2 regions of the Enterococcus durans genome follow, and region 2 is predicted to be linked to the other one. Evidence: predicted binding sites of a transcription regulator. Region 2 holds the regulator's gene; the other holds the start of a gene.

Region 1 (12,630 bases), 1.4 Mb from region 2:
AACGAACCGGCATTCCACTATATTGAGCAGATTGGATACTGCCGACTTTTCGTGCGGCTTCTACGGTGACTGTCACAAATTGATCTACAGCAACGATGATTGCTGGATGACCGGTTTCAACAACTGCATATTCTCCAGCAATATAAAGTTTTCCTGGAGCAGATACTTCAATCATAAAAATCTCCCTTTATTCAATAATCTTGATTCCTGGACCAGCATGAGCCGTAATGACTTGCTGCGGGCTAAATAAATCGCTAAATGCTTGGCGAACAATCTCTTCTTGTTTCTTTTCAACTAACACTTTCACATTTGGCCCAGCATCCATTGTAAAGTAGCAAGGAATCCCTTCATTTCGTAAAGTACGGACGGCTTGCATCGCCTTTAGGCTATCAGCTGACCAATAAGTAAATGGAGGGAGAGCGGCTAATGTCGTGCCATGCATCTTCAATGCGTTTCTTTCCATCGTTTCTCCCAGTGTTTGAAAATCTTTTGTGTGGATTGCTTGTTTTAATTGATAAAGATCAGCTTCGACAGTATCTAGCCAACCTTGATAAAAACTGGAAGTTGCTACAGTACGTCGCATGCCATCTCTGCTAGAGACATCTTTTTTTTGATCGTTGAGAAGCACAAAGACCATAGCTAACTCTTCTTCAAAATTATTTGAGGGTACGGGTTGAGCGTAGGAACTTTCATCATCATGCCCCTTTTCCCATTCGACAAATCCACCGAAGATGCTGCGACAAGCAGAGCCAGAACCACGTCTAGCCAGTCTGGATAATTCTTTGTCATCTAAGCCTAAGTGCAATGCTTCATTACACGCACCAGCTAATGCAGCTAGTCCACTAGCAGAAGAAGCCAATCCAGCAGCAGTAGGGACAAAATTTTGACTCGTAATGGTTGCTTTATAGGCTATTCCTGCTTTTTTTCTAGCTAGATCTAAAAATGCACTTATTTTTTTTGTGGCTTTTTCATCTTGTAACTGATCGTCTAAGTAAAAACGATCTTCTGTAAATTCCTCAGAGAAGAGGACTTCAGTTTCTGTATAAAACGCATCAAGTGTCAATGACAAACTATTATTCATTGGGAGGATCAGCGTTTCATTTTTTTTGCCCCAATACTTGATTAGCGCAATATTCGTATACGCACGTGCTTTTCCTTTAAACATAGGTATGTACTCCTAATCCTTGAATCCAAGTTGCAGCAGCACCTGCTTGAAGAAGTGCATCGCTGATTTCTTGGGCTTTTGTTTTTGTTTGAGTAAGAGCAATCATACAACCGCCTCTGCCGCCACCTGTTAATTTGGCACCTAGCGCACCAGCGTCTTTTGCCGTCTCAATCAACAAATCTAAAAAGTCATTACTGATGGTCAAGCTTTTTAAGAGTTCTTGTGCTTCGTTCATTGCTTGAGCGAGGTGTAGCGGATCATTTTCGATGATTGCTTTTTTTGATTGCCTTGTTAAGTATCCTAGTTGTTGGATTTTTTGTCCAGTTTTCTGTTGATCTTTTTCAAATAAATGAGCGACATCTTTCACTGCTTCACGTGTTTGTCCCTTGATGCCTGTGTCAGCTACGATTAAAAAAGCATCGATATTCAAAGAAAAATAATCAAAGGGATGACCTTTGACAAAATAGATGGGTTCTAAACTACTTGTTGCAGCAGCATCGATTCCACTAGGATTCCCATGAGCGATTTTTTCTGATATTTGCACATTTCTTAGTAGCTGTTCGCGAGAAAGAGGTTGGGCAAGATAGTCATAAAAGGCACGTGTGACAGCAGTTGCTACGGCTGCACTAGATCCCATCCCACGCTCGGCGGGAATCGTACTATCGATCGTTAATTGAAAATTTGTACTGATGTGCTGTTCTTTTTTTAAACTAGCTACTAATTGTTTGATATTTTTCAACGTATGAGGAGCGCTAGTCAATTTTCCTGTATAATAAGAAGAAATCAATTGATCGGCTGACGAAAAAGGTAGTTCTTCAAAAGAAGCAGTCGCTTTAGTCGCGTAAAAAGGAAAAGCAATGGCTGGTTCGCCGTAGACGACTGCATGCTCTCCCATCAAAATGATTTTCCCATTTGATTCTCCTTGGCCATAGTTTGCCATAATCTAACTCCTTCTATATGTTACGCTAACTTTTTGAGCAAAAAATAAAGCGCCGTGTATCATTTGCGCTATCGAATGATTTTTTACATGTAAGTTCAAAAAAACAATCCATCTTTATTTTACTAAATCCAACGCAGAAGTAAAATAAAGAATACGTTTTTCCGCAAAAAAACATTTTTTTCTTAAGAAATTTTTGGCTTTTTATTTTAGTGAAAAGGGGAGATTTCTATTTGACACTACCAGATATTGGGGGTATATTTAGAAAGAATTGGAAAAAGACACTATATTTAGTGATGAAGTGAGTTGGAGGTAAATGAGCGTGATCGTTTTAGCAGGTACGATTGGTGCCGGTAAATCAAGTTTAACAGAAATGATGGCTGAACGCTTGGGCAGTCAGGCTTTTTATGAATCAATCGATGATAATGAAGTACTACCCTTATTTTATGCCAATCCTGAGCAGTACGCATTTTTGCTACAAATATATTTTTTGAATAAACGTTTTGCAAGTATCAAGCAAGCAATGGAAGAAGATAACAATGTTTTGGATCGTTCTATTTATGAAGATTCATTGCTGTTCCACCTAAATGCAGATCTAGGTAGAGCAACGGAGACTGAAGTTCGCGTCTATGATGAATTGCTTGAAAATATGATGGAAGAACTTCCATATGCTGCACACAAAAAGCATCCTGATCTACTCGTTCACATTCGAGTGTCATTTGAGACGATGCTTGAACGGATCGAAAAAAGAGGACGTTCATATGAGCAACTTTCTTTTGACCCTACCTTGTATGACTATTACAAAGAATTGAACCGTCGTTATGATCAGTGGTATGAGGAGTATAAAGAAAGCCCTAAAATCCAGATCGATGGGGATCAGTTTAATTTCGTGGAAGATCCTGAAGCTAAAGAGGCGGTATTGAAAATAATCGAAGAGAAACTAGCAGAAATTCGAGAAGAAGTCAGTATTTCTTAATTTTTTTCATAGAAATGATAGAATGAGGTTGAGACAAAAGTCGTTTAGGTTTGAGAAATTGGAGAGAAGAACGAGGTTGGGATAGAAGTGTTTAACTCCGAGAAATAAGAAGAAATTCACGAAAATTGCTTTTTAAATTTTTGTGAATTTCGGCTTATTTAAGAAGGAGTTGCTTCTGCTCCCACCGTTTATTCGTTTTTAAAGAATGGGACAAAAGTGTTTCTTACTTTTGTCCCATGCTCGTTTTTTTTTGAAATTTCCGAAAAAAATGGCTTTTGGACGCCGTCTATTCAGAATTAGAGTCTGTAGCAAAACTGATTTTTAGATTTGACCCACATTCATTTTTGTGTACAAGTAAAGGGGGAGCTAAAGTGAGAGAAAAAATTTTTTTTAACCACGATCAAAATTTTTGGATGAATGTCCCAAGTGATGATGCCATCGCGGTTAAAAATCTAAAAGAAGAGTATGGGATAAGTGATGAAATGTTGACTTACTCACTCGATAAAAATGAACGAGCACGTGTAGAATATGATAGCTTAGATGGTGCACTATTATTAGTAACGAATGTTCCGCATCAACAAAAAATCGAAAATCATTATGAAACTAGTCCAGTAGCGTTTATTTTAAAAGATGGAGGGCTGTTTACCTTTACGACTAAAAATACAGAGTATGTTATCCGATTGATCAATGCTCTGTTAGAAAGAGACTCAGAAGTTTCTGTTTATAGCTTGCTATTTAGAACGTTATTTCTGATTTCTGGTTCTTTCTTCCCACTTATTGAAGAGGTTAACAGTGAACGTCAACGATTGAATATGCGACTGCGAGAAAAAACAACAAATAAAAATCTGTTGGCTTTATCTGACTTAGAAGTCGGTTTGGTCTATCTAGTCACTGGGACAAAACAAAATGTCGTTTTACTTGAGCAAATCAAAGCTCTCGCTATTTTTCGGAAATTAACAGAGAAAGAAAAAGAACAGTTGGATGATGCACTCATTGAAGCCAAACAGGCAGTTGAGATGACTAATTTAGCTTCTCAAATTTTAGACCAGTTATCAGGAACATATAATAATCTATTGAATAATAATTTGAATGATACAATGAAATTTCTAACTGTCTGGTCATTGATTTTAACGGTGCCGACCATCGTTACCGGATTTTTTGGGATGAATCTACAATTACCCTTTACACATTCCGTCTTTGGATGGGGCATCGCCTTGATCATCAGCTTACTTTTATCGATCTGGATGTTAGTGGCATTATGGCGAAGAATCCGCTGAACTTGAAATAGTGAAAGAATGCTGTCGGAAGTTATTCGAAAGTGAAACAACAGAAAACAATTGCTGGGAAAATCGTGAATGGATGTTTAAAAATTATTCCTACAAGAAGAGATCGAGACAAAAGTTGTTTAGGTTTGAGAAATTGGATAAAAAAGCGAACAATACGTTTTTTGTATTGCTCGCTTTTTTTGAAATTTCCGAAAAACCTGACTTTTGGACGCCGTTTATTTGAGAGAGGCTGGGACAGAAGTGTTTAACTCCGAGAAATAAGAAGAAATGAACGAAAATTGCTTTTCAAATTTTTGTGAATTTTGGCTTATTTCCGAAGGAGTTGCTTCTGCTCCAGCCGTTTATTCGAGAGTCTGTAGCAAACCTGATTTTTAGATTTGTCCCAGACTCTAGGTTGGAATGTCTTTCCTAGTTGCTTTGCTTTTTTAGTTTAAACGGAATAATGTATCTGCCTGATCAGGGGCCCAAGTCGTATCACCATAATTAACATGTGTTTGTAATGTTACGTACAGTTTTCCTTGGTAAACCACTTTTTCATGTTTTGTATAAAGCTGTGGAGAAGCGAATGTTCCTAAGATCCATTGTCTGCCTTCCGTTTCTGTGCCACCTTCTTCCTTTTTATCTGTGGTCACAGTTAAAACATTGCTGGTATCAGAAACTTCATTAGAATTACTGATTGCTTTGACTGTATAAGTATAAGTTGTATTCGCTTTCAAGTTCGTATCATCAAACGTTGTTTTTGTAGTTGAACCAATTAGAGAACCATTGCGGTAAATATCATATTGCTTGATTCCTTGCGTATGAGAAGAACGTCCCCACATAAGTGAAACACTTGAACTAGTGGTTCCCATCGAATGCAGGCTTTTAGGTGCAGTTGGTTTTTCTTGACTTGTTTGGGATAACGTCGTCACTGAAATAGCTGTTTTAGGTGAAGTTAAGCCATTTTGTCCAACCGCTTCGATCTCATAACGATAAGTAGTTTTTTCTTTAAGCTTACTATCTGCAAACTCAGCATTGGCTGTATTACCGATAAATGCGCCATTTCGATAAACATTATAAGAAGCCGTATTTGCTTGACCGTTCCAAGTTAGTGCGACAGAACTTGCTGTCACATTAGCTGTGCGGACATTTTGTGGCGCAGATGGTGCTACTGGAATACCAGCTTCGCCTTTTACATTGACATCGATCACGTTATAAAAGGCATTTGGTGTATCTGCAACATCCCAGACCGCTAAGATAACATGGTAACCTAAGCGATTGCTTGGAATAGTAATGTTATGTTTTGGATTATTTGTTGCTGCCGAACCATTGTGGTTGATCGTACCAATCAACTCAAAATCACCGCGATCTAAAGAATCATTTGGATTCCAATCAGCTTTTGTCATGTAATAATGCCATTTAGATGTTGCATGTGAAGCTGTATAACGCCATGTGATGTTCATAGCGCCTTGTTTCACTTCTTGTTTTGTCCAACGACTCGCTGTTTGATTGTCCAAGACAAAATCACCGATTTGGCCCAAGCCACCTTCCGCAGAGGCAATCCGTCCATCCGCAGGACCAGCTTGTGGAAATCCTTTTTTTGCTTCAAGTGATTGAGGGTTTGTAATAACTGCTCCGTATTTTTCCCAAGCAGCGGAATACCCAATCGTATTTCGTTCAATAGCCCCTTGATAACCTCGACTAGGTGGTGATTCCACATACCCGTGAGCAGAAGCAGAAATTTGGTTGATCATTAGGCTACCGAAAAGAGCTGTAGAGCAGAATAGAGTGGCTAAAAGTTGTTTTTTCATCGTATTCCTCCAAAATTTTTTATTTTTTTTGATAACGACCATCTCAATTTACAATCAGTTTTAAATTAAAATAATTGTTATTTGAATATAGGATATCAAAAATGGAAACGTTGTCCTAATCAATAATTACCTAGTGCTAGGTAATTTTAGTTTCCTATATGAAGGTTAGAATTTAGAATCAATTTTATTTTAGAAATAACGTTTATGTAAAGTTTGTGCTAAGGATGCAACAGACGGCTATCAAAATGAAAACCAATCACTTATAAGAATTTCATTGACAAAGTAACAAGGATTTGCTATACTATTTAAGTTGAGAAATAAAAGCAGAAGCACCCGCTTCTCGCCTTAGTTGACACAGTTACTGGGCTAGATAGTTTTCATCTACTTGGTTAGGTGAATGACGTGCGGGTTCTGTAAGAGAACTCGTTTTTTTATTGCCGTTTATCCGGCAAGCTTTTCTTTCTCTCATAATATTTGGAGGTGAATGACCATAGCAAAGGATATGATGGTTAACGACGGCATTCGTGCGCGTGAGTTACGATTGATCGGTTCAGATGGTGAGCAATTAGGAGTTAAAACAAAAGCAGAAGCATTGAAGATTGCAGAACAAGCAAATTTAGATCTTGTGTTAGTTGCACCAGGTGCGAAACCACCAGTTGCGCGAATCATGGACTACGGGAAATACCGTTTCGAGCAACAAAAGAAAGACCGCGAGGCGCGTAAAAAACAAAAAGTGATCAATGTAAAAGAAGTTCGTTTAAGTCCAACAATCGATTTGAATGACTTCAATACAAAACTTCGTAATGCACGTAAGTTCTTAGAGAAGGGCGATAAAGTAAAAGCTTCTATCCGCTTCAAAGGCCGTGCCATTACCCATAAAGAAATTGGTCAAAAAGTCTTAGATCGCTTAGCTGAAGAAACTGCTGATATTGCAACAGTGGAACAAAAAGCGAAAATGGACGGACGCAGCATGTTCTTGACGCTGGCACCGAAAAACGACAGTAAGTAATTTGAATGACTAACTGGCTGTTGGACAGTCGATAGTCGGATAACGAAAGATTTTGAGGAGGAAATATAGTCATGCCAAAACAAAAAACACACCGCGGATCAGCAAAACGTTTCAAACGTACTGGTAAAGGCGGATTAAAACGTTTCCGTGCGTTTACAAGTCACCGTTTCCACGGTAAAACTAAAAAACAACGCCGTCAATTGCGTAAAGCAAGCATCGTTTCTAGTGGCGATTTCAAACGTATTCGTCAACAACTAGCAAAAATGAAATAAAAAACACAAACAAACGAAATTTGAAGATTTATTTTTATTAGGAGGAATTATACATGGCACGTGTTAAAGGTGGAACAGTAACTCGTAAACGTCGTAAAAGAATGCTAAAACTAGCAAAAGGTTACTACGGTTCAAAACACACTTTATTTAAAACAGCAAAAGAACAAGTAATGAATTCATACAACTACGCATATCGCGATCGTCGTCAAAAGAAACGCGACTTCCGTAAATTGTGGATCGCTCGTATCAACGCAGCAGCTCGTATGAATGGCTTGAGCTACTCAAAATTGATGCACGGTTTGAAATTAGCTGAAATCGACATCAACCGTAAAATGTTAGCTGACTTGGCTGTCAACGATGCAGCAGCATTTACTGCATTAGCTGACCAAGCAAAAGACGCTTTAAGCAAATAAGCTTATAAAGCTATATAGCAAAGTGCCCCACTCTTATGGAGTGGGGTTTTTTGTTTTGCAAAAAAAATGTTGCAACCTATTAAAAAATGTAACAGAGATCATATTGCTCTAAGTTGGTTAGAAAGATAAACCCTATTTTTTATGCCCATTCTGTCTGTAATTATGAAACGCCTTCAACAGATAAGGGATAGAGAATACAGACAGCTATGGGTATTTTCTATTTAGGTATACGAAAATTTTTTGTAGTAACTTTTTTTGAATAGCAAGACTATCAATATTTATATACTTACTCATTTATATTGATAGTTTATGCAAAAAAATAAATGATACACTTTTTTTGCTAGAGGATATAGAAAAATAAGGTGAGGATAGATCTTATCAAAGAAAGGGAGGATAGATGTACAGAGTAATTCTTTAATGTTGGTATAAAATGGAGGCGGTTAATAATGGTTCGTATCCTAACAGACCTCCAATTTATAAGAAAGTAAATGAATGATTTTGAATAATTTTTTTACTTAAAATCCCTTAGCACAATAGACTCTAGAAAAGAAAACAACAAGCATGTTTTGAACATCATCAACCACCATTTATCAGGTTATCTAGGCTTTGTCATCAGCTATTCAGTTGTAGATGTAGCTATGATGAATAATCTCAAATCGAATTGATGTCTCAATTCTAACTCTGCACAATTTAATCAGTCTCTAAGAAGATAGATATTGTCCAAAGTGATACGTAGAATCCCAACAATTTTGAACTGGGTATCGTTTAGTTAAAGGAGTTATTATTAGAAATATTGACAGTACACTTATGTATACGCTCCTTTATATGATCTACAAACAATCGTGCTAGAATCACATGCAATGACAAGATACCGATCCGTAATGTTTCCTTGATGTTCGCTAAAATAGTTCTTTATCCAAAGAACCTTCGCTACAGGTCTCATGTGTTTAAATGACTCATCCACTATTCTTACTTAAATCAACGGTTTATGTATCCGGATGCTATTTTTCATTTAGGTTAGTAATAAGATATGTAGCGTCTAATCTACGGACAGATTTACTACTTAGAAAGGATGAGAATTTCTATGAAAAATAAAGTAAAAGCAATATGTAGTAAAACTATGTATTTAATAGCGGTTCTTTTTATAGTCTTCGGAAATATGGGAGGACTACATACAGTATCAGCTACGACCCAAGCAGCTCAAGAAATCCCTGTTACCTTCTCAAATAAGCGTATTAGTCAAAATGGAAAGCAGCTAATACCAGATAAGACTTTCAAGACAGATGACACTGTTTTAGACTTAGATATGAATTTTGTACTCAATAATATTGGGGATATTCATAAGGGAGATTACTTTGTGCTTGACGATATACCAACAGTATTTCGGGATGCAAGTGCACTAGGAACAACCGTTAATATTACTGACAGTGAAACCAGCGATACCATGGCGACAGGAACCTATGATCATAATAATCCTGGTAAAATTATTTTTTACTTCGCTAAGGATATGACCAGAAAGAATATCACGGGTTCTATCCACCTTGCAATGGCTGTCAACGCAAATGGTGGATCAGTCAATTTTATTTATAATAATAATCATTATATCATTGAAAAAAATGGTGGCTCTGGCGGCAACAGTGATTCGCATATCGATTATGATGTGGCTACTCTTGAAAAAAACAATTATTCCCCCTCATATGATCAAAATACCAATTTAGTCAGCGTGAATTGGTTGGTATACTTTAACGCTAAGGGATTAGCTGCAGGTACTTACACGTTTTCAGACGAATTACCTGAATACATGACTTTTGATTCTTCAAGTAAAAGGGCTTCTAGAGGTCACAAGTACGCAACGGCGGATTCCCATGAATTTCTATCTGAAGAAGATATTCTCAACAGCACTTCTTGGAATGAAAATAATGGGAACTTACAAATTTCCATTAATGTCCCACAAAATAGCGATAGTGTATATGCACTTTCTTACAAAACAACAATCAGCCTAGATGATCCAAACTTTGATAAGCTCCTATATGCTAATAATCATGGAGATATTGGGTTCAAAGCACATAATTCGATTAAGGTTGCCGACGCATTAGGACAGGAACTTGCTAACACTTCACGTGATGCCACTATGCTCGTGTCTGGTAGTGGTATTGCTAAATATGATAAAGCAGGTAGTGCAAAAATCTCGAAGATCGATGTAGCTACGCAGGCACCTTTATCTGGAGCAATTTTTAATCTGATTGATTCACAAAATAGCGTTGTAAAGAGTATCACAACTGATACTTATGGAACTGAGACTGTCTATGGACTTACACCAGGGCAATATTCATGGGTTGAAACTTCTGCACCTACAGGATACGAATTAGATTCTACTCCTATTCCTGTAACAGTTGCTGCAGGTAAAGTCGCTCTTAGTACAGCTACAGATAAAAAAGGTCAAAACCTCGGTAGTGTTGTTTTAACAAAAAAGGCGGCAAAGGATGGAACAAAGTTGCCCAACGCGAGTTTCAATTTACAAAAGGCGGATGGAACATTTGTTAAATCAGTTACAACGGGTGTTGATGGGGCAGTGACAGTGGATCATTTGCTAGCAGGTGATTATCAATTTATCGAAACCAAGGCACCCGATGGATACACATTAGATGCCAAACCTATTCCATTCACGATCGAAAAAAATCAAACAACGGCTAAAGAAGTTACTGCAACCGATGAAGAAACATCGGGTTCTGTCGTGTTGAGTAAGGTGGATGCAGATACTGGGAAAACTTTACCCGGAGCGATCTTTGAATTGGATACAGCAGCAGGAAAACGTGTCAAAGACCAATTAGTTACGGATAAAACAGGTGAGATTTTTGTAGATAAACTTTTGCCAGGTGATTATCAATTCATTGAAAAAACTGCACCAACTGGATATACATTGGATAGTCAACCAATCGCCTTTACAATCGAAAAAGGGCAAACAACGGCTAAACAAGTAAAGGTTACTAACAAAGCAACGCCAGGTTCTGTCGTTTTAACGAAAAAAGATGCTGAAACAGCTGAAGTATTGCCTGATGCGGTATTTGAATTACAAAAAAGTGATGGTACAACGATCACAACAGATTTGACGACTGACGCATCAGGAAAAATCTCAGTAGATAGCTTAGAGCCAGGTGACTATCAATTTGTTGAAATGGTTGCACCAACTGGATATGAAATCGATAAAACACCTGTTAAGTTTACGATCACAAAAGCACAAGCAACAGCGTTACAAGTAGTAAAAACAAATCGTATGATTAAAGGAACAGTGATTTTAGATAAAGCGGATAGCCGTACAGGAACAAAATTGGCTGGGGCGACTTTCAAATTGATCAATAAAGATACCAAAAAAATAGTGATGGAAGAAATGACAACCTCTCAAAGCGGACGCTTAGCCGTTCAAAATTTACGTCCTGGGCACTATCAATTTATCGAAACCAAGGCACCAAAAGGGTATGAACTTGATGCCAAGCCAGTAGAATTTACGATTATACGGAATCAAAAGGATACTCTTTATCTAACAAAGATAAACAAAGCGATAAAAGGTTCGGTTCGTTTGGAAAAACGGGATAGTCAATCGAAGAAATTACTAACAGGAGCGAGCTTCAACTTGTTGGATGATCAAGGTAAAATCATCAAAAAAGATTTAGTCACGGATAAGAATGGTGTAGTTGAAATTGCCGGATTGGATGTAGGTCACTATCAATTTGTCGAAACTAAAGCACCTAAAGGATATGAATTAGATGCAAGCCCAGTCAACTTTACTTTAGACGATAACTCTTCAAATGTGGCAGTTACAAAATTTGATACGAGCACACCAGTGGCACCACATAAAGCCGAACAACCAAAAACACCTGCTAGACCAGCAGCAAAGAGCAAATCAACAGTTGGAAAAACAGTGGCGAAGGCTTCTGCTAAACCAGCAACACACAGCAAAGCAAAAGTTGTTGGAACAGCAAAAGCGCCTAATAATGCTACCTACAAAGCCTATCCTAAAACAGGAGAAGAAAAAAATAGCATCGTTCCTTTAATCGGTGGAATAGTAGTTGTTGGTATAGGTGTCTTTGGACTAATGAAGAAAAAAGTTAAATCTGAAAAATAAGTAAATTTTTCGCAAAATCGAATATAAAAAGTGACTGTTGAAAGGTGTGAGTAAAGTCCACTGGTTTAAATGTTTCGAATTTGATTTAGTGGGCTTTTAGATATAAACGTTGCATGATTGAACTTCCCCAAAAGAACTATCTCTATAATTATGTCTAGAGCAGTCAATTCACACCTTTTGTAAAGTATAAAATGTCAGATGAACTATCTAGAGGATATCAATTATTTGTATGTAGTACTTAAAAGAACATGATCGAAAAATTACAGAAGAAATTACCTTCTTAAAGGAGATAGTTTCTTCTGTAATTTGGGCTCAAATGATTCATTCCTATACTAATTGGATAAGTTAACTAAAAATTTGGTATAGGAAACAAGAAATTTTCAAGGTGGCTTCTATTTTCGGTTCATCAAATTAGCTGATAAGTGAATAATAGGAACAAGAGCCCAACCTCGGTTCGAATATAGCAAAATGAATAAATATACCTTTAAAGAGACTTAAAATGTTATTTAATTTATTTTATTACGATTTAGGCTAAAAAATCAGGTAAATAGTGTTAATATAAAGGATAAATATAGGAGTAACAAAGTGAAAAAGGGAAACATATGTAAATGATTTAGCTATATCGATAGAATAGGAATATTGTCACATTTAATTTTCAG
Region 2 (12,630 bases):
AAAACGTCCTTGGCCGATCGTAGTAAAGCTGGTGGAGTCATAGTTTCCTTGTTGGCCTGCACCAGCTTGAGCCAATGCTTTACGTAATTCTTCAGCTTGTTCCACAGGTATATATACAGCTAGTTTTTTATAATGACGTTCATGTGTTTTGACTAAGTAGTTTTCGACCTTGACACCGAGCAATTCACAAAACCAATCATTTAACCCATCTTCAATGATATCCATATTGGTATGTGCAGCATACACAGCGATATCATGTTTCAATAGATCCGCATACATCTTTTCTTGCGGAACATCTGTATTTAAACGTTTCACTGGTCGAAAGATAGGCGGGTGTTTTGCAATCAATAGATCGATCTTTTTATCAATGGCTTCTTTTACGACTTCCGGTCGAACATCAAGCGTCATCATCACTCGTTGGATCGGTTTATTCAACGTCCCAATGTGTAGACCTACAGGATCGCCGTCTTCTGCCAGCCATTGAGGGCAGTATTCTTCAAATTTGCGAATGAACACATTGCCGTTGACTGTCATCAGCCCAGCACCTCCTCAATCATTTTGATTTCACTTTCCATTCGTTCTTTTCTGGCTTGCTGATTTGTTGCATGAGCCAGCTGTTGCAGAATCGTTTGTCGCTGTTTCAGTTCTCGTTGCCACTTATTGAGAAACACTTCATTGGACTCGTTCAATAAGTGGGGACCAAACATCAATTCTTTTTCACTATAGGTGACTTTCTCTTGTGTCTTTTCCGCCACAAGGATCTCATAGATTTTTTTATTTTCTTCTAAAATCGTTTCTGCAATGAGTTGATAATTGTTCTCTTGCAACCAGCTTCTCAATGTTCGTTCACCGATATTTGGCTGAAGAATCAGGCGTTCGTTCCCAGATAAGCGTTTTTTTTGTTTGCCAGCTTCTAGAATCTCCCGAATCAATGAACCACCCATTCCAGCAATCGTGATTGCATCAATCTGATCTTCTGGTTTGATTGCATCTAAGCCATTTGCCAGACGTACAGTGATCTGCTTTTCTAAGCCGTCCTTTCGCACTTGTTTCCTCGCTGATTCATAAGGACCTTTTACTACTTCGCCAGCAACTGCAAATTGGATTTTTCCTTTTAACATTAATGCCACTGGTAAATAAGCATGGTCAGAGCCAATATCTGCTAAACGAGCATTTTCTGGAACAAATTCTCCCACCTTCGCTAAACGTTTAGATAATTCCAAATGGTTCATACCTTCACTCCTTCCACGCCATTATAACATTTTCATTATAATTTAAGGAGATTCGAAAAGAAAAAATTTCAAATCTCCTTCATTTTTTTATTTTTTTCTAAAATCCTACTGTCTACGATTCAATACGTGCTATTTCGATCAAAGAATCAAGAAAGACTATCGGAGGATCCGACTTGGTCATTCGCAAATCCTTCAGTACAAACTTGATTTGATCACCAACATGTATTGAGTCTTTGCCATCTTTCAATTTTTCAGCAGTCGCTTTCAAAACCATATCACCAGCACGATCCTTTGATTCTTCTATGTTTTTTATATTCGTTACTATGATAGTAAATATCGATTTTTCACTTTCCGAAATACTGAAAATTTCTCCAGTGTAGACATACCGTTCTTTTTTTTCTGAGAGATAATCGTTCTCTTGGTTTCCGCAACCAGTCAAAGAAAGGAATACGATAGCGATTATCGATGAAAAAATACGTTTCATGAATACCTCCTTCAAATCATTGTCGTTCACTTATTTGACGATCGTGTCTAGCTATTTGCCTTTAGCAACTGCATTGGTTGTTCTTTGGTCCATGTAGATTCATTTATGTAAAAGAAGCTCGGACAAAGTGTTATGTCACAAGAAAAAAGCAAACATTCCAAAAATTTGTTTTTCAAATTCTTAAAAATCTGCTTTTTATGCTTTGGATTTGTTACTTTTGTTCCCGCTGCTTATTCTGTTTCGTTAGGAAGCGAATATGAGTTTTTTCTCACTACTTCCCTAACTTTGCGGTACTTATGTGGACTAGCAAACTATTAATTCAAGTTGATTTTTTAATAAGTGGTCCTATTCTTCGATCCGCGCTATTTCGACAATCGAATTACCAGGGATCTGCGGTGGGATCGACATTGTCATTATGGAATTTTCTACTAATATGATCTCAATCTGATCACCTTTCTCGAATGCCTCTTTTCCATCTTTTAGTTGCTCCTCAGACGCATTCAAAATGACACCATCATTTGTAAAAGAGCTTCCGATATTTTCCGGGTCTTTTATTTCTTTTACGTTGATCACTTTGATTTGGATCGTCGAATCATCCGGTTCTGAGATACTTTCGATTTCGCCATTAAAAATACTTTGACCTTGCGTTGCAGAGTTGCTTACTTCCGTCGATGTTTCCGCACTGATCGAATCGATCGATGCTTTACTTGAGTCTTCGTTTCCGCAGCCTGTTAATGTAAAAAGTAAACCAGCCGCAATCATTGTTGAAAATAAAATCTTCATAAAATTTCCTCCAGCTCATTTTTAGTTGACTTATTTTGATGGTTGCGCCCGACTACTATATGTTTGCCTAATAGATGGATTCGCTTCCCTTTAGGTAGTGCATATAATTATGTAAAGAGGGTGTGACAAAAATTGTCACACTCTCTTTTTTGAATACATGATGTTTCAAAAAATAGTTTTTCAAACGAAAATCCTACAAAATTTTAGCAGTATTTTACGGAAAACCTTTTTTCTTGAAGCTGAATACTTCTGTTCTATTTACTTTGATACTATCGTATATGGTGTAATGATTTCTGAACAAAACATCTTTCACAATTTTGTATGTTTTATTAAAGGCTCGGGAGAATTATTCAACCATTCCTTCGATTACGTCCAGTCATTTCGATTTCTTTGGTCAAATAACGGATCCGTTCCATGATCCTTTTGGCTTTTAATGGCTCTTCATCGCCACGCTGCGTGACAGATAAATGTTGTTCCAATTCATCCATCGTGAAGTTTGAAGAAAAAAATGTCGGAAGCTGTTCTTGCATCCGATATTGTAGGATCACACCGAATACTTCATCTCTGATCCAACTGCTCATTGCATCGGCGCCGATATCATCCATCATGAGGATTGGTGAACGCTTGACTGCGTCTAATTTCTCCGCCACTTGGTCTTTCCCGATCGCCTGTTTCATTTCTACCGCAAAAGTCGGGAAGTGTACGAGCGTGGTCGTGAACCCTTTGATAGCCAATTCTCTTGCTGTTGCACCTAGTAAATACGTTTTTCCGATCCCAAAACTACCGACTAGATATAGTCCCTTGTGGTACCCCTTAGGATCAGCACTATAGTGTTCGACAAAATCAAGCGCCTCGAAGCTGGCATAGCTCCGACCATCTGTACGTTCGAAATTTTTGAATGAGGCATCTTGGATATCTTTTGGCATATCCACTGCTTTGATCCGACTTTTGATCTCTTCTTGTCTTTTTTTCGCAAGCAAAGCTTCTGTTGGTACATACGTCACATCGACATAGTGAAAGTTCAGAGTCAATTTGGGCTCATAGCCTGGTGCGATCATCGTAGGATCATTTTTTTGATACTTCCGTTTTTCTTGAACAAATTCATACAGTTTAGCATAACTTTTTTCAATATCTGCTTGTGTCAAATCTTCTTGATGTTCTGATAAGAAACTTTGAACATCTGGATCGTTCAAGACTTCTTGGATCATCTCAGTAAATTTCTGCTGATAATCTCTTCTGCTAATGATTTTCTTTAGCTCTTTTCCGACATCTTCCACTAGCTATCGCCCTCCTTTTTTGCAAAATATTCTTTAAACCTACGTTCGATCTCTGCCTTTTTCTCACTACTGATTTTTTGTTCCTCTTTGGGTTTGTTTACCCAATCAGGGAGTTTTTCACGGCGTACATTGCGCCGCGTAGATGCGTATGACTGTGTTGTCTTTTTTTTCGTTTGTTTTGCTTGATTACTGATCGTACGGATATGCTCGATTGCCTCTTCTGGAGTAGTAATCTTATTTTGGGCCCATTCATTCGCAATCGTGTTGACGAAGCTTGCATTTAAGCTTGCTTGATTTCTTATGACCAACACATAGTTGACTAAAATATTGATCACACTACTTGATAAGCCTGAACGAGAAACTAAGTCTTGCATCAACCATGTTTCTTGTTTTGAGACAAAACCGCCTTTTTCTTGTTTTAATGCTTCAAGATACTTCATTGGTGGGATACTTTGGGCTTCTTTGATCAACTCTACTATGGCGTTCGGTAACGAACTATCAGCAGTAACCGTTTCTTCTATACCTGTTTCTGGACTTGTTGGATCACTTTTTTTTGGTTTTTGTGCTTGACTTGTCAAAACGATTCTTTGCAGTTCTTTTGTCGAGACTTTTTGTTCAGAAAAATCATAGGCTAGAACGATCCATTCACCGATAGTCAATTCATCCACGCCGTACAGCTGATGGTACATCTCGATTTGTTCTTTTAACGGATCTTCAAGAACTGGGATATGTTTTTTTGTCAGCCACTCTGTCAAAAAGGCCCAATCAAGTTTAGGTTGGTCTGAATCAGATACCAATGAACCTGGTTTTTCTTGTTGAAATCCTGCTTGCACATTTTCGATCTTGTCCTGATTAGCAGCATAAGCAGCTTCACTGAACCGATAAACGTCCAAAAATTTTTTCGTGATTTTCTGGTAGCTTTGAGACGAAAATGTCTTTGGTTGGAATAATTGGACTAACTGTTCATAGCGGCGTTCTCCCACCTTTTCTAAAAGCAAGAAGGAAAGTACGCTATCTTTGAAAAAAGCAAAGGCATCCATTGGTTCTAATAATTCATAAATAAAACAAGCTCCTAAGCTGGCGTCTTCTTTGTAAAAAACATCTAGAAGACCGATTCCTTCTAATCGCTTACGGGCTTCATAAAATTGGGGCAATCCACAACTCAAACTACTCAAGAGATCTGCATGCAATCCTTCTGGTGATTGACCATTTTCAGCTGATATTTCTGATAAGAGGGTCAAGTACAGACTTAGAGCTTCTCCACCGATCAATGGCTGATACAGGTACAACAAGGCGGATCTTCCATCTTCTTTTAGAGGATGACTTTTTCTTCCTTGGTAGATATTTTTGGGTTGAAGCTCTTTCCATGCATTATCCAAGGAAATAGGCCTCCTTACTTCTTATTTTTCTTTATTGTTTTCTTTTGCTTTATCAACGATATCTTGCAATTCCTTTAAGAAAACAGACATATCTTTAAACTGGCGGTAGACGCTTGCAAAACGAATATAGGCTATTTCATCAAGATTGACTAAATCTTCCATGACATATTCCCCGATCAATGTGGTCGATACTTCGTTTTCACCAAGGCTTCTGACCCGGTTTTCTACGTGGTTTACGATTTGTTCCATCTGCTCCATCGCAACTGGTCGTTTTTCTGCTGAGCGGATCAACCCACGCAAGATTTTGTCGCGATTGAATTCCTCACGTTCACCATTCTTTTTGATGACTAATAATGGTGCCGCTTCGATTCTTTCAAATGTAGTAAAACGAAAAGAACAACTTTCGCACTCTCTTCTTCTTCGGATTGCTCGTCCATCATCTGCCTGTCGGCTGTCAATGACGCGAGAATTATTATGTTGGCATCTAGGACATCTCATTTTCTTCACCTCTTCTTGTGAGTGTTTCTATCAAACTACTATTTTCATATCAAATACCCAAATCTTGAAAGTAGAAATGGCTGATTTGATGGACTTCGATTAAATGATCGTTGCTTACAATAGTAAATACGTTTTTTCTTATAAATATTTACATTTTTTACAAATTGCAACTAGTTGTATTATAACACGAAACGTGTGTTCAACGCGACTTTCCTGTACAAAAAAACGCGAATACAAGAACATTTTTTTCCAATTTTGTACGTAATTTGTTCGATTTCTATATTCACATTGGACGTGTGAAATAGAGTCCTAAACAACTAGCCTTGCCCCACTATCGAACATTAAGGCTGCTTATTTTGCATCGAGCACACTCGGTGTAAGATCGACAGGTATATTGTCTTATTTCTCTTTGTCCACCGAGAGCAATCGTATCAGCCCAACTGTACTATTTTATCATGTACGACTAAGATGATTATTTTCCCGCTCTCATTCAACTGGGGCGATATTTCTAAAAATTGTATCGCTATTCTTGGCTAGTTGATCCATCAGTAAGTCTAGCTTAGTTTGATTTTATTAGCACAATTACTTCAATCGTTCATCAAACAGATAAACACCGATCAGAACATTTTTGAGATTGACTGAACTTCTGGGCTATCTTTAGAAAATAAAAAATAAACCAAGATCCTCGGGTGTTACCAAGGATTTGGTTTATTCGTGTATTTATTCAACTCATTTTTTGCATGTAGATCGATCAAAGTTTTTCTTCGATACCCGTATAATGCTTCATACGTTGTTCGTCGATTTTTTGCTGATTAGGGATATGTTCTGCTTCAGGAAGCGGTGCTTTTTTGCGTTCATTTTTTGCTGTTCGTTCTTTCGTTAAATCTTGATTTTTCGCTTCTGCCTCTGCTTGCTCATCTTCAATTTCATTTATTCTGGCTTGATACTTTTCTTCATTTTCTTTCGCAATTTCTGCTTGAGTACGGCCTTCATCTTTTAATTCTTCCTTATTGATGAGTTCACCGATCTTTTCTTTTGCTGAGCCAACCACTTTATCTTTTTGATTTTTAAAAGTCCCCATAGCAATCCTCCTCTTCGATTTATATTCAGCATAGCAAAATTACTGGATATACTCAAAGAAATCGATTGCGAGGTTCCGCTAACCAATTTTTGATCTGTGCTTCGAGCATCTCTTTACTCCCGCTATTATCAAAAACGATATCAGCGAGTGCTTTTTTTTCTTCAATGGACAGCTGGCTGCTGACTCGCTGTTTTGCTTCTTCAAGGCTTAGATGATTTCTTTTCATCAGTCGCCGTATTTGGATGTTTTCAGGCAGATAAACCACTGCCACTGCATCCATGAGTTGCTCATAATGCCCCTCATAAAGAAGCGGGATGTCTGCCACAACTAACGGATATTCAGTTTTCAATTGTTCGATTTTTTCTGTGATCGCTGTACGGATGAACGGATCAAGTAGCCGATCCATCTTTTTTCGTTCCTCGGCAGAATTGAAAACGATTTGTCCCAACGCCTTCCGATCAAGGGTGCCATTTTTTTGGAGGATCACATCTCCAAATACACTGACTAGTGCCAATAAGCCTTCGCTTTTCGGTGCGACTACCTCACGAGCGATAATGTCCCCGTCAACAATTGGTATACCATGATTGCTAAAAATAGCCGCTGCTGTACTTTTTCCTGTAGCAATTCCACCTGTCAACCCTAATACAAACCCTATTTTATTTTCAGTCTTTGGCAATTTGGACAATAGTGCGTCCCCCTTTGCGCTACTTTAGTCTTAACAATTGGTGTATGACAGCGAACGCAAGGGTGGCCAGTTTGTCCATAGACATGTAGTGCTACTTGAAAACTACCCGCTTCACCTAATGCATTGAGGTAACTTCTGATCGTAGTTCCACCTGCTTCTATTGCACGTGACAATACATCAATGATTGCTTTTCTTAATAATTCGATTTCTTTTGGCTTCAATGTGTTGGCTGGTTGCTCTGGGTGTATTTTCGCTTCCCAGAGCGCTTCATCCACGTAGATATTTCCTAATCCTGTAACTAATTTTTGATCAAGTAATAAAGGCTTGATTGCCTTATGGGACTTACCAAGACCCAGAATAAACTGATCAAGCAAAAATTGATCTGGTAAAGGTTCCGGCCCTAATTTCAAAATACCTTTATACGTGTCACTCGCTCCCTTATCAACGAGTGTCATACGTCCAAACTTACGTACGTCATTGTATCTCAGCTGACTTCCATCTTCAAAGAAGAATAGGACGTGGGTATGCTTATCAATAGGCTGATTTGTTTCAACAAATTGATACTTCCCTTCCATTCGCAAATGGGAGATCAACTCATAATGGCTTAAATGGAAAATCAAAAATTTCCCTCTTCGTCCTATTGACTCGATTCGTTCACCAATCAATGTCGCTTCAAAAATCGGTGTTTCTGGCTGTTCAATGATTTTAGGCCACAATACTTGTACTTTTTTGATTGTTTTTCCAGCGACTAACCGCTCCAAGCCTTTTCGAACAGTTTCAACTTCTGGTAACTCTGGCATTATTTCACCTTCGATTCTTTCGCTCTTTCTTCACTTATTTTGCTTCATACCATGTTTTTCCCCAACTACTATCTGTAATCAACGGTACATGGAGGGAAACAGCGTGTTCCATTACTTCACTGACTAGGTGATCAAGTGTTTCTAATTCTTTTTCAGGTACTTCAAATACAAGTTCATCGTGCACTTGTAACAACATCGTTGCTTCCAATTTCTCTTCCTTCAAACGCTTGTCTAGTTCGATCATTGCGATTTTTAGAATGTCAGCGGCGCTTCCTTGTATCGGTGTGTTGATCGCCGTTCTTTCTGCAAATGAACGGATATTGTAATTTCGTGAGTTGATGTCTGGTAAATAGCGACGGCGATGGTACAACGTCTCAACAAATCCTTGATCTTTTGCTTCTCGAACGATACGTTCCATATACTCTTTGACCCCGGGATATTTTTCGAAATACGTATCAATGTACTGTTGTGCCGCTTTCCTAGTGATCCCCAAATTTTGCGATAATCCATAATCGGAGATACCATACACAATCCCAAAATTGACTGCTTTTGCCTGACGACGCATGTTTGGTGTCACATCTTCTGCTTTTTCGATTCCAAATACCCGCATTGCTGTACTTGCGTGGATGTCTTGCCCTTCAAGAAAGGCAGCTTTTAAATGTTCATCATTTGAGATATGGGCAAGGACACGCAATTCGATTTGAGAGTAATCTGATGAATAAATCAACCAATCTTTCTTTCTTGGTACAAACGCCTGACGGATTTTCCGTCCTTCGTCTAAACGAATCGGAATATTTTGCAGATTCGGATCAACTGAACTTAGACGTCCTGTCTGTGTCAAGGTTTGGACATATCTAGTATGGACCTTTCCGTCTGATTGGATCACTTTAAGTAACCCTTCAACATAAGTAGACTGGATTTTGGCGATTTGGCGATAGGTTAGGATATCATCAACGATTGGCGCTTGTTCTCTTAGTTGTTCCAATACATCGACGGCTGTGGAATAACCTGTTTTCGTTTTTTTGATAACTGGCAGTCCCATTTTCTCAAACAAGATGACTCCAAGTTGTTTAGGTGAATTCAAATTGAATTCTTCACCTGCTTCTTGGTAGATTTTTTGTTCGATTTCTCTCAAACGATCAGAAAACTCAACTTTCATTTCTTGTAAACGAGTCGCATCGACTTTGATCCCACTGATTTCCATTTCAGCCAAGATGATCGATAACGGCAATTCCATTTTTCTGAAAAGATCTTCTTGATTCTTTTCTGCTAATTCTTTGGTTAATTGAGGCGTTAGCACATTGATAGCAGAGACTTTTCGAGCTAAATGTGCAAAAAAGACTTCTTCATCTTCAGGTAATCCTTTTTTTGCTCCCTTGCCATAGACAGCTTCATCCGATTGCACTTCATGATAGCCGTAATGAGCGGCGATTCCTTCGATATCTGTACTTTTTTCGTTGGTATCCAGTAAATAGGCTCCCAATAACACATCAAAATCAATGCCCTTTGTTTTCGTTGTGTAACGATTCAAGGCAACATATGTGCGTTTTGCATCATACACTTTCTTCAACCGAGTAGGATCAGCTAACCAAGAATGGAAAGATTCGTTTTCAAAGATAGCCAGATCATTCGTCACATAGATTTTTTCCTTCGTTCCCCAAGCAACACCAACGATATCCTCAGTATGATAGTTGTCTCCCATCATTTCGACATATAGCGCCATATCTGTAGTGAACATGTCTTCATGGAACTCATGAACGACTTCAAATAAGATATCGGTCATTGGCGTTTCTTCTTCTACGATAGCCAGTTTAGAAAGAAACTGTTTGAATTCCATTTCCTTGTAGAATGGAACCAATTTATCCAAGTCTTTTCCTTCATATTTCAAAGAATCGATAGAGATTTCGACAGGCGCTTGCGTATTGATGGTCGCTAGTTCTTTGGATAAGAAGGCTTGATCTTTGTCATTTATAAGATTTTCTTTCATCTTGCTTTGTTTCATTTCATCGATATGTTCATAGATTCCTTCGACTGAACCATATTGTTTCAATAATTTGATTGCTGTTTTTTCACCGATCTTCGTTACTCCTGGTATATTGTCCGAGGCATCGCCAGCGAGTCCTTTCATATCGATGATCTGTTTTGGGGTCAATCCATCATATTTTTCAGCCACATGTTCAGGTGTATAACTTTCAATATCACTCACACCTTTGACAGTGATATCCACTTTGATTTCTTTACTAGCTAGCTGTGTCAAGTCACGGTCACCAGATAAAACGACCACATCAAATTCATCTTTATTGGCTTTTTCTGCTAGTGTACCGATGATATCATCTGCTTCATAATTCGGCAGTTCATAATATTTCACACCTAGACCAGTTAGTAATTCACGGATATAAGGCATCTGTTCTTTGAATTCTCCAGGAGTTTTGGAACGGCCACCCTTATATTCTGCGTACATCTCTGTTCTAAAAGTTGTTTTTCCCGCATCAAAGGCGACTAAAACATGGGTAGGTTGTTCTTTTTGCATCACATTCTCAAACATGTTATGGAACGCATAGATGGCATTTGTATGGAGACCGTTTCTATTTTTGAAGCGTTCTAATGAATTGTGGAGCGCAAAAAATGCCCGAAAGGCTACACTATTCCCATCAACGAGTAATAATTTATGTTTTGTCATTTGTTTAACTCCTTACTGTAAAGTTCTTCTTCATTCTAACAAAGAATACGTAGGAAAGCGAAAAGAAAAACGTGAGAAATTTTCTTCTATAAATAAAAAATACGGTTATTGCAGAAGTGCTTCTGCACCATTTATTCAAAAAAAGAGTGTGACAAGATTTTTGTCACACCCCTGTTAAATACGTTTTTTCTATTGTTAATTGTTTTTACCAAAAATTCTTAAAAAGGCTAAGAACAAGTTGATAAAATCAAGATACAATTGTAGTGCCAAGAAGACGGCGATCCCACTGTGGGCTGTTCCATTGCTTTGCACATAGATACTACGGATCTTTTGATTGTCATAAGCCGTGATCCCTGCAAAAATCAACACAAGCAGAAGCGAGATGAATAATTCAACTGCACTGCTTCGCAAAATGAAGATGTTCAATACCATTGCGATGATCACGCCGATCAATGCAGCCATTCCCGCACGACCAACGCCGCTTAGGTCTTTCTTCGTGACCATCCCGACAACTGACATCCCTAAAAACATACCTGTAGCAGAGATGAATGCTTTGGTAATGCTGCCGATATCATAATAGGATAATGTAACAGCCAATGTCAGCCCATTTAACAATGAGTAAGCGACAAAGCCACCGATTGCTAAGCTAGGATTCTTTTGTGCTTTCACTCCGAGAACCATGACTAAAATCAACTCTACGATCCACAACCCCATAAATCCTAACGGGAAGTTGTTGATGAATGAAGCGATTTGGTAAGGGAAAACTTGAAGTGTCAAATAAGACACGATGGCACTCAATGCAAGCCCTCCACCTAGAAAAGCATAAACCTTGGCATAAAATCGATTGATTCCTGCTGCCATAGTATTTTGATTGTTCATATTATTCACCTTCACTTTCAAGTGTAATTTCTAATTCTGGTTCTTCTGCTGGTTGAACCATTACTACAGCATCTAATACTCGATTTTCGACACTGTTGGTTGCTTCCACAGAAATTGTTACTACATTTTTCATTTTGTCTACTTTGATGACCTCAAACTGAAAAGTCAATGTTTCGTAATGGAAAACTGGTTCAATAAAATTCACAGAAAAATTTACGACATGTGAACCTGGTCCAGGCAGATGTTTCGAGATTGCACTGGTAATGATCCCCATCAACATCACCGATGGAACGATTGGTTGGTGGTATTCTGTTTTTTTAGCAAAATCATGTTGGATATACAAAGGATTGGCATCATTTGTCAAACCTAGATATAACAATAACTGGTTATCTTCGATCGATTCTGTTAAAGATAACGAGTCTCCTTCCTCGATTTCATTGATTGTTTTTCCTAATTTACGCGGTTTACCTGTGTTCAAGATAAAAACCCTCCAGTTTATATATTAATCATTACTCATTGTACCAAAACAAACAGAAAAGGCAAGTTCCACTAACTAAACACTAGATATACTTAAGAATCCTGCTGGTCCGACAATGATTCGCTTTTTCTTAGACTGCAGTTCTAAAAAAACGAGTGACTCGTTGGATATCTTTCCCCTTCATATAGCGTAATTTGACATTTAGACGCCCATTTCCTTCTCTCAACTGCAAACTAAGATGGGCTAAATCTTTACGGTAAAGAAAAGGCGTACTGGTTTCTTCGATCGATTGGACTTTTGCTCGGTCAATAAATGTTTGGACTTTTGTAAAATATTGGTAATTTTGGATACAAAGTCGCGACTCTGAAAGAAAA

The links. The regulator NrdR, encoded in region 2, represses ribonucleotide reductase genes. The targets are predictions, from matches to a motif close to ACACNATATATNGTGT.
Region 1: CJZ72_RS06215 (deoxynucleoside kinase) is a predicted target of NrdR. The motif match lies at 2,384-2,399, and genes of this name have one in related genera.

What each region holds. Positions count from the first base shown of each region.
Region 1 covers NZ_CP022930.1:1,286,275-1,298,904, forward strand. Annotated here, with positions in the region: gene CJZ72_RS06200 (phosphomevalonate kinase) at 1-175, opposite strand, end outside; gene mvaD (diphosphomevalonate decarboxylase) at 188-1,165, opposite strand; gene mvk (mevalonate kinase) at 1,158-2,105, opposite strand; gene CJZ72_RS06215 (deoxynucleoside kinase) at 2,419-3,078, shown strand; partial or broken gene CJZ72_RS15235 (DUF3788 family protein) at 3,164-3,280, shown strand; gene CJZ72_RS06225 (magnesium transporter CorA family protein) at 3,450-4,355, shown strand; partial or broken gene CJZ72_RS15050 (DUF3788 family protein) at 4,594-4,713, shown strand; gene CJZ72_RS06235 (lytic polysaccharide monooxygenase) at 4,790-6,154, opposite strand; ribosomal protein L20 leader region at 6,470-6,595, shown strand; gene infC (translation initiation factor IF-3) at 6,639-7,163, shown strand; gene rpmI (50S ribosomal protein L35) at 7,235-7,435, shown strand; gene rplT (50S ribosomal protein L20) at 7,489-7,848, shown strand; gene CJZ72_RS06255 (MSCRAMM family protein) at 8,969-11,971, shown strand.
Region 2 covers NZ_CP022930.1:2,666,796-2,679,425, forward strand. Annotated here, with positions in the region: gene CJZ72_RS12700 (Nif3-like dinuclear metal center hexameric protein) at 1-534, opposite strand, end outside; gene CJZ72_RS12705 (tRNA (adenine(22)-N(1))-methyltransferase) at 534-1,232, opposite strand; gene CJZ72_RS12710 (hypothetical protein) at 1,345-1,716, opposite strand; gene CJZ72_RS12715 (LptM family lipoprotein) at 2,062-2,499, opposite strand; gene dnaI (primosomal protein DnaI) at 2,850-3,776, opposite strand; gene CJZ72_RS12725 (replication initiation and membrane attachment family protein) at 3,776-5,155, opposite strand; gene nrdR (transcriptional regulator NrdR) at 5,177-5,653, opposite strand; gene CJZ72_RS12735 (CsbD family protein) at 6,405-6,734, opposite strand; gene coaE (dephospho-CoA kinase) at 6,787-7,419, opposite strand; gene mutM (DNA-formamidopyrimidine glycosylase) at 7,386-8,219, opposite strand; gene polA (DNA polymerase I) at 8,254-10,899, opposite strand; gene CJZ72_RS12755 (Bax inhibitor-1/YccA family protein) at 11,095-11,778, opposite strand; gene CJZ72_RS12760 (MaoC/PaaZ C-terminal domain-containing protein) at 11,780-12,256, opposite strand; gene CJZ72_RS12765 (PH domain-containing protein) at 12,387-12,630, opposite strand, start outside.